Regions from separate parts of the Pseudomonas sp. CGJS7 genome, predicted to be linked through region 1. Evidence: predicted binding sites of a transcription regulator. Region 1 holds the regulator's gene; the other holds the start of a gene.

Region 1 (4,418 bases):
GCGGGCATGGGCAAGACCACCACCCTGGCCAAGCTGGCCGCGCGCTACGTGCTCAAGTACGGCGCGCAGAACCTGGCGCTGGTGAGCATGGACAGCTTCCGTATCGGCGCCCAGGAGCAGCTCAAGACCCTGGGCCGCATCCTCAACGTGCCGGTGACTTACGTCGACCCGGGCCAGTCGCTGGCAGCAGCGCTGGAGCCACTGCTGCGCAAGCGCGTGGTGCTGATCGATACTGCCGGCCTGCAGGCCAGCGACCCTGCGCTGCGCATGCAGCTGGAAACCTTGGCCGGGCGTGGCATTGCCGCGAAGAACTACCTGGTGCTGGCCACCACCAGCCAGAAGCAGGTGCTGACCGCCGCCTACCACAGCTACAAGCGCTGTGGCCTGGCCGGCTGCATCCTGACCAAACTCGATGAAACGGCAAGCCTTGGCGATGTGTTGAGCCTTGCCATCAGTCATGAACTGCCAGTGGCCTATCTTACCGATGGCCCACGCATTCCTGACGACCTGCACCTGCCAAGGGGCCACCAGTTGGTCACGCGGGCGGTGAATGTGCAGCAGCAGGACGAGCCCAGCGAAGAGGCCATGGCCGACATGTTCGCTGATCTCTATCACAACCCACGGCGAGCGGGTTGACCATGAAGCGTGTGCAAAGTCGCTATGCCAAGGGGCACGCAGAATTGCCCTACGTGTGGCCTGAGTCCCAGCGAGACAAGGTAAAGAACAGACATGGGTAGCATGCATCCCGTACAGGTGATCGCCGTGACCGGTGGCAAAGGTGGCGTCGGCAAGACTAACGTTTCAGTGAACTTGTCCCTGGCGCTGGCCGAGCTTGGCCGCAGGGTCATGCTGCTGGACGCCGACCTGGGCCTGGCCAATGTCGACGTGTTGCTGGGCCTTACCCCCAAACGTACCCTCGCCGATGTGATTGAAGGGCGTTGCGAGCTGCGTGACGTGATGCTGCAGGGCCCCGGCGGTGTGCGTATCGTACCGGCAGCCTCGGGCACCCAGAGCATGGTGCATCTGGCCCCGGCCCAGCATGCCGGGTTGATCCAGGCGTTCAGCGAGATCGGCGACAACCTCGATGTGTTGGTGATCGATACCGCTGCGGGTATCGGTGACTCGGTGGTCAGCTTCGTTCGCGCCGCCCAGGAAGTGCTGCTGGTGGTGTGTGATGAACCTACCTCGATTACCGACGCCTACGCGTTGATCAAGCTGCTCAATCGCGACTATGGCATGAACCGTTTCCGTGTGTTGGCCAACATGGCGCAGAGCCCGCAGGAAGGGCGCAACCTGTTTGCCAAGCTGACCAAGGTCACCGACCGCTTCCTTGACGTTGCCCTGCAGTACGTGGGTGCCGTGCCGTACGACGAGTGCGTGCGCAAGGCGGTGCAGAAGCAGCGTGCCGTCTACGAAGCCTTCCCTCGCTCCAAGTGCGCGCTGGCCTTCAAGGCGATTGCCCAGAAGGTCGACAGCTGGCCGCTGCCGGCCAATCCGCGCGGCCATCTGGAGTTCTTTGTCGAGCGCTTGGTGCAACCCACCAGCGCGGGACCCGTACTATGAACGCCAGCGGCTTCAAGATGTACAGCCGGGCGGCGAAGGACGCCCAGTACGAGCTGATCGAACGCTACGCGCCGCTGGTCAAGCGCATCGCCTACCACCTGTTGGCGCGCTTGCCGGCCAATGTGCAAGTCGAGGACCTGATCCAGGCCGGCATGATTGGCCTGCTGGAAGTGGCCAACAAATACGACGCCAGCAAGGGCGCCAGCTTTGAGACCTACGCCGGCATCCGCATCCGCGGGGCCATGCTGGACGAAGTGCGCAAAGGCGATTGGGCGCCGCGTTCGGTACACCGCAACACCCGTATGGTCAGTGATGCCATGCGTGCGGTTGAAGCCAGAACAGGCCGTGACGCTAAAGATCATGAAGTTGCTGCCGAACTCCAATTGAGTCTCGATGATTACTACGGGATCTTGAACGATACCCTGGGCAGCCGCCTGTTCAGCTTCGACGACCTGTTGCAGGACGGCGAGCACGAAGGGCTGCATGAGGATGGCGCCAGTGGCCAGGTCGAACCTGCGCGCGGCCTGGAGGAGGAGCGCTTCCAGGCTGCCCTGACCGAGGCTATCGCCAACCTGCCGGAGCGTGAGCGCCTAGTGCTGGCGCTGTACTACGACGAAGAGCTGAACCTCAAGGAGATCGGTGAGGTGCTGGGTGTCAGCGAGTCGCGGGTCAGCCAGTTGCACAGCCAATGTGCCGCGCGCCTGCGCAGCCGCCTGGGGGAATGGCGGGCGCGTTGAGCCCACTGTCGTTGCAGTCGTTTTCCACGTTGTACCGAATTGAATGAGTGCGTGCTCGGTAGGCCGAGCGCGTTTGAGACTGCTTGGAGGTCTAATTGGACAAGAACATGAAAATCCTCATCGTTGACGACTTTTCGACGATGCGGCGGATCATCAAGAACCTGTTGCGTGACCTGGGTTTCACCAACACCGACGAAGCCGATGACGGCACCACGGCGTTGCCGATGCTGGAAAACGGTCACTACGACTTCCTGGTGACCGACTGGAACATGCCGGGCATGTCCGGCATCGACCTGCTGCGTAAAGTGCGTGCCAGCGACAAGCTGAAAAGCATGCCGGTCTTGATGGTGACCGCTGAAGCCAAGCGCGACCAGATCATTGAAGCGGCCCAGGCCGGCGTCAATGGTTACGTGGTCAAGCCGTTCACCGCTCAGGTGCTCAAAGAGAAGATCGAGAAGATCTTCGAACGCGTCAACGGCTGAGTCACGTCAGGGGGGCGCGTCATGGATTCATCACAAACGTCTTTGGGCGAGTTCGAGTCGACCCTGAAGAAGCATGCCCAGGAGTTGGTCGAAAGCCTGGAGCGGGGCCGTTTCGGCGAGGCGGTGCAGTTGATTCACGAACTGAACCAGACCCGCGACCGCGGCCTGTACCAGGAAGTCGGCAAGCTGACTCGCGAGCTGCACAGTGCCATCGTCAGTTTCCAGATCGACCCCACCATGCCGCAGGCAGAAGAGGTGTCGCAGATTACCGACGCCACCGAGCGCCTGTCGTATGTGGTCAAGCTCACCGAGGGCGCGGCCAACCGCACCATGGACCTGGTCGAGGAAAGCACACCGGTGCTCAATGAGCTGGCCAACGAGGCCAAGGCCCTGAGCACCGACTGGCAGCGCTTCATGCGCCGCGAAGTGGCTGCGCCGGAATTTCGTGATCTGGTCAAGCGAGTCGACAGTTTCCTGACGCACAGCGCCGAGGGCAACCGCAAGGTTTCCGGGCACCTCAACGACATTTTGCTGGCCCAGGACTATCAGGACCTGACCGGCCAGGTGATCAAACGCGTCACCACACTGGTGACCGAGGTGGAAAGCAACCTGCTCAAGCTGGTGCTGATGGCCAGCCAGGTCGACCGCTTTGCCGGTATAAAACATGACCACGATCAATTGCGTGCAGAAAAAGATCGAGAAAAACATCCGACTCGGGGTGAAGGTCCGCAGATTCATGCCGATAAGCGTGAAGACGTCGTGTCCGGTCAGGACGATGTCGATGATCTGCTGTCCAGCCTTGGTTTTTAAGGAGCACGTTTGATGAGCTTCGGCGCCGATGAAGAAATCCTCCAGGATTTCCTGGTAGAGGCCGGCGAAATACTTGAGCAATTGTCCGAGCAACTGGTCGAGCTGGAAAGCCGACCTGACGATGCCGACCTGCTCAATGCGATCTTTCGCGGTTTCCACACTGTAAAAGGGGGCGCCGGCTTCCTTCAGCTGAACGAGCTGGTGGAGTGCTGCCATATCGCCGAGAACGTGTTCGACGTCCTGCGCAAAGGTGAGCGCCGGGTCGATGCGGAACTGATGGATGTGGTGCTCGAGGCACTGGATACGGTCAACAGCATGTTCGGCCAGGTGCGCGAGCGTGCCGAAGTGACACCGGCCACCCCCGCACTGCTGGCAGCGCTGTCGCGCCTGGCCGAACCTGGCGCAGCCGAAGCTGTTGCAGCGCCCGCACCGGCACCGGTTGCCGACGTGGTGGCTGCAGCGCCGGGCGAGGCCGAGGAGCAACACCAGGACATCACTGACAGTGAGTTCGAGCAGTTGCTCGATTCGCTCGATGCGATCAAGGCGCAAGCGGCGGCCGACGAGCAGATGCAGGGCGAGACTGTCAGCGGTGCTGGTGATGAAATCACCGACGCCGAGTTCGAATCGCTGCTCGACCAGTTGCACGGCAAGGGTCAGTTCAATGCCGAGGTCGCCGCGCCGCCGGTTGCCGTCAGCAGCGAAGCGGTCAGTGATGAGATCACCGACGCCGAATTCGAATCGCTGCTCGACCAGTTGCATGGCAAGGGCACCTTCCAGGCTGGCGCCTTGCCAGCCGCCCAGGCACCAGCACCTGCCGCGCCAGACA
Region 2 (4,418 bases), on a different contig from region 1:
GCCTGCCACACTTCCAGGAACGAGTCGCGCACCAGGTGGCCGTTTCCGTCGTATACGTGGCCGATCAGCAGAATGTGCTCGCCCGGGGCGTCTGGCTTGGCCAGGCAGTTCCAGATTTCCTGGTCGCGGGTCGGGTTGCCGGCGGCTTCCAGGGCCAGGCCGATGTGCACGTAGGGGCCGGCAGTCTGCGAAGGGGTTTCCGGCAGCAGTTCGATTGGCATGGCGGGGTCCTCAGCAGTTTTCGAAGTGGGTCTTGCGCTGGCCGCGCAGCACGATGTCGAAGCGGTAGGCCAGGCAGTCCATCGGGTTGGCGTTGCTCATGTCGAGCTTGGCGATCAACTGCTGCACGGCTTGCGGGTTGGCGATCGACTTGACGATCGGGCACATCGGGATCAGCGGGTCACCTTCGAAGTACAACTGGGTGATCAGCTTGGTGGCGATCGATGGGCCGCTGATGGCGAAGTGGATATGCGCCGGGCGCCAGTCGTTCGGGCCGTTGCGCCATGGGTACGGGCCCGGCTTGATGGTGCGGAAGCTGTAATAGCCGTCACGGTCGGTCAGGCACCGGCCAACACCACCGAAGTTCGGGTCCAGCGGCGCCAGGTAGCGGTCGTTCTTGTGGCGATAGCGGCCGCCGGCGTTGGCTTGCCACATCTCCACCAGAGTGTTCGGCACAGGCTTGCCGTACTGGTCGACGACACGGCCGGCGACGATGATGCGCTCGCCAATGGGCAGGCCACCGTTATTGAAGTTCAGCAGCAGGTCATGGTCGTGGGCGCCGAAGCCCAGATGGGAAAAGTCCGGACCAGTGGTTTCGCTGATCGACTGCGGAATGCTGACCAGTGCCTGGCGCGGCGAGCGGGCAACGGAGGTCTTGTAGTCAGGCGTAAGGGCTTTAGGGTGCCAGTTGCGATCACGGATCACGAAGCGGCTGTTGTCCTGGGCGGGCATGCCGGTTTCCTCTCTTGGAATTGTGAGAACGCCTGGGCGTGGCAGGCGGACTTGCAGTTTCCGGCAGGTCGCGCGCGATGAATATTGAAATCGACCACCTCATACATAACCAAATGGTTATGGCTTAACACCTTTGCCTGACACCTGCCGCTTTCCTGAACTAATCTTTGACTTCTTGTTTCACGCTCGGGAGAGCATTCATGGAATGGCGAAAAGGCCGACGCAGCGACAACGTGGTCGATGCTCGGGGCGAAGGTGGCGGTGGCGGCATGCGCTTCGGCGGCGGCAAGGGGCTGGGGCTCGGGGCGATTCTGCTGATCGTCGGCATCGGCTGGCTCACCGGGCAGGACCCGCTGCAGATTCTTGGCCAGCTCACCGGCCAGCTGGAGCAACAGCAAACGGCCCCCAGTGGTACAAGCGCCAAGGCCCCCCCGGCCAACGACCAGCAGGCCGAGTTCGTCGCCTCGATTCTGGGCGACACCGAGGACACCTGGAAAGCCCTGTTCGCCCAGGCCGGCAAACAATACCGTGACCCCAAACTGGTCCTGTTCAGTGGCCAGGTCAATTCGGCCTGTGGTTTTGCCTCGGCAGCGGTCGGGCCGTTCTATTGCCCGGCGGACCAGCGGGTGTACCTGGACATGTCGTTCTTCCGCGAAATGGAAACCCGCTTCGCTGCAGCGGGCGACTTCGCCCAGGCCTACGTAATAGCTCACGAAATCGGTCACCATGTGCAGACCCTGCTGGGCGTTTCGGCCAAGATCGATGCCGCACGACGCGCCGGCCAGCGCATGGAGGGCGACAACGGCCTGTTGGTGCGCCAGGAGTTGCAGGCTGACTGCCTGGCCGGGGTATGGGCCTACCAGGCGCAGAAACGCCTGAACTGGCTGGAGCCAGGCGATGTCGAGGAAGCGCTGAATGCGGCCAATGCCATTGGCGACGACCGCCTGCAGCAGCAAGGCCGCGGCCGCGTAGTGCCGGACTCGTTCACCCATGGTACTTCCGCGCAGCGGGTGCGTTGGTTCAAGATCGGGTTTGCCGAAGGTGAAGTGAACCGCTGCGACACCTTCAGCGCACGCACCCTCTGATCCCGGGCCCAACAGGGACCAAGTGAGACCATCTGCTGATATTTTGCTGAAAAAGCGTTTCAGCTTCCCCAATCACGGCCGATAACCCCTGCACGAATCAGCGGGCATCCAGAACAACAACGCCTGGCGATCGAAGATCAAGAGAGCGAAATCAACTTCTGGAGAGCGTGCATGAACAGCTGGTTCGCCAACATCAGCGTCAACCTTAAACTCGGCCTGGGCTTCGGCCTGGTGCTGGTCCTCACTGGCCTGCTGGCCCTCACCGGCTGGACCAGCCTGGGCAGCCTGATCGACCGTAGCAACTGGATGGGCGATATTGGCCAGTTGAACAAGGACCTCACCGATCTGCGCATTGCGCGCCTGCAGTACATGATCGCCAACGGCGACGATACCGCCGCCGCCAACACCCTGGCCAAGCTGGACGCATTCAGCAAGCAGCAAGCCTACCTGGCCACCACCTTCAAAAGCCCGGAGAACGTCAAGCTGCTGGGTGAGCTGGGCGATACCATCAGTGCCTACAAGCTGTCGCTGAACAAGATGCGCCAGGGCTACGACGCCACCCGCGCAGCGCGCGTTTCCATGGACAGCTCGGCCATCCGCGCCGACCAGGCCATGGATGCGCTCAGCCGGGAGGTGATGGCTCGCCCCGAGGCTGACAGCGTGCGCCTGGCCCAGTACCAGCTGATCAGCAAGGCCCGCCAGCAACTGCTGCAGGTACGCATCGATGTGCGTGGCTACATCGCCGACAACAGCAGCGCCAACGAGCAGGCCGCCTTGCGCCAGCTGGATGCAGCACTGGCCGATACCGACAACCTCAAGCGCCAGCTGCCCAGCGAAGATGCGCGCCTGCAACAGTTCGAAAACGCAGTACTGGCCTATCGTGACGCCGTACGCCAGTTCCGCGACGCGGTTGCCAACATCACCACCTCGCGTGCCGAAATGACCGTGCAGGGTGCCGACATCGTCAAGCGCAGCGACGCGTTGTACCAGATCCAGCTGGAGCGCCGTGACATCGAGAGCACCCAGGCCCGCAGCCTGCAGGCCATCGCCACACTGCTGGCGCTGCTGGTCGGCGTGCTGGCGGCGGTGCTGATCACCCGCCAGATCACGCGCCCGTTGCAAGACACCCTGGTGGCCGTGGAAAAAATCGCCAGTGGCGACCTTACCCAGCACATGCGCGTCACCCGCCGTGACGAACTGGGCGTGCTGCAGCAAGGCATCGCGCGCATGGGCACCACCCTGCGCGAGCTGATCAGCGGCATCCGCGATGGTGTCACCCAGATTGCCAGCGCCGCCGAAGAGCTGTCGGCAGTCACCGAACAGACCAGCGCGGGCGCCAACAGCCAGAAAGTCGAGACCGACCAGGTGGCCACCGCCATGCACGAAATGGCCGCTACCGTTCAGGAAGTGGCGCGCAATGCCGAGCAGGCCTCACATGCAGCCACCGGAGCCGATGACGAAGCCCGTGCCGGCGACCGCGTGGTGGGCGAAGCGATCGGCCAGATCGAACGCCTGGCCGAAGACATGCACCGCTCCACCGAGGCCATGAACCTGCTGCAGCAGGAAAGCCAGAAAATTGGCAGCGTGATGGACGTGATCAAGTCGGTGGCCGAACAGACCAACCTGCTGGCGCTCAACGCAGCGATCGAGGCGGCGCGTGCCGGCGAGGCAGGCCGTGGCTTTGCCGTGGTTGCCGACGAAGTGCGCGGCCTGGCCCAACGCACGCAGAAGTCTACCGAAGAGATCGAAGAGCTGATTGCCAGCCTGCAGCACGGTACCCAGCAAGTGGCGAATGCCATGCAGGGCAGCCGTGCCCTGACCGACAGCAGCGTCGAACTGGCGCGAAAGGCCGGGTCATCGCTGGAGAGCATCACCAGTACGGTATCGAGCATCCAGTCGATGAACCAGCAGATTGCTGCGGCGGCAGAGCAACAGAGTGCGGTGGCTGAAGAGATCAGCCGAAGCATCCTGAATGTGCGTGATGTGTCAGAGCAAACCGCAGCAGCCAGTGACGAGACGGCAGCGTCGAGTGTGGAGCTGGCGCGGCTGGGTGGGCAGTTGCAGACACTGGTCAGCCAGTTCCGCGTCTGACCGTTGGCACCTGGGGCCGCTTTGCGGCCCTTTCGCGACTCAAGGCCCCAACGCAGGTCCTCGTGGGAGCGGCCTTGTGTCGCGATAGGAGGGCAAAGCCCTCCCGGCGTGCTAACAGGTACTACTTGACGATCATCCCCACCCCACGCCCACGTGGGTCGGAAGCGGTCTCAAGCTTCGCCCCATCGACGCGGATCGCCTGGATGTCGCCCATCTCCCAGCCCTGGTCCTCCAGCACATAGCCCATCTTCTTCAGCTCATCAGCTACCGGCCCGGTCAATGGCGAATAGC

The links. The regulator FliA, encoded in region 1, starts transcription of late flagellar genes. The targets are predictions, from matches to a motif close to CTAAAGTTTNNNNNNNNNNNGCCGNTAA.
Region 2: a site for FliA is predicted at 2,094-2,121, ahead of V7787_RS07820 (methyl-accepting chemotaxis protein). Genes of this name have one in related genera too.

Annotation. Positions count from the first base shown of each region.
Region 1 covers NZ_JBAMDI010000018.1:100,194-104,611, forward strand. Annotated here, with positions in the region: gene flhF (flagellar biosynthesis protein FlhF) at 1-636, shown strand, start outside; gene fleN (flagellar synthesis regulator FleN) at 730-1,563, shown strand; gene fliA (RNA polymerase sigma factor FliA) at 1,560-2,300, shown strand; gene V7787_RS13875 (chemotaxis response regulator CheY) at 2,408-2,782, shown strand; gene V7787_RS13880 (protein phosphatase CheZ) at 2,804-3,592, shown strand; gene V7787_RS13885 (chemotaxis protein CheA) at 3,605-4,418, shown strand, end outside.
Region 2 covers NZ_JBAMDI010000008.1:133,844-138,261, forward strand. Annotated here, with positions in the region: gene pcaG (protocatechuate 3,4-dioxygenase subunit alpha) at 1-221, opposite strand, end outside; gene pcaH (protocatechuate 3,4-dioxygenase subunit beta) at 232-951, opposite strand; gene ypfJ (KPN_02809 family neutral zinc metallopeptidase) at 1,152-2,036, shown strand; gene V7787_RS07820 (methyl-accepting chemotaxis protein) at 2,208-4,127, shown strand; gene ggt (gamma-glutamyltransferase) at 4,249-4,418, opposite strand, start outside.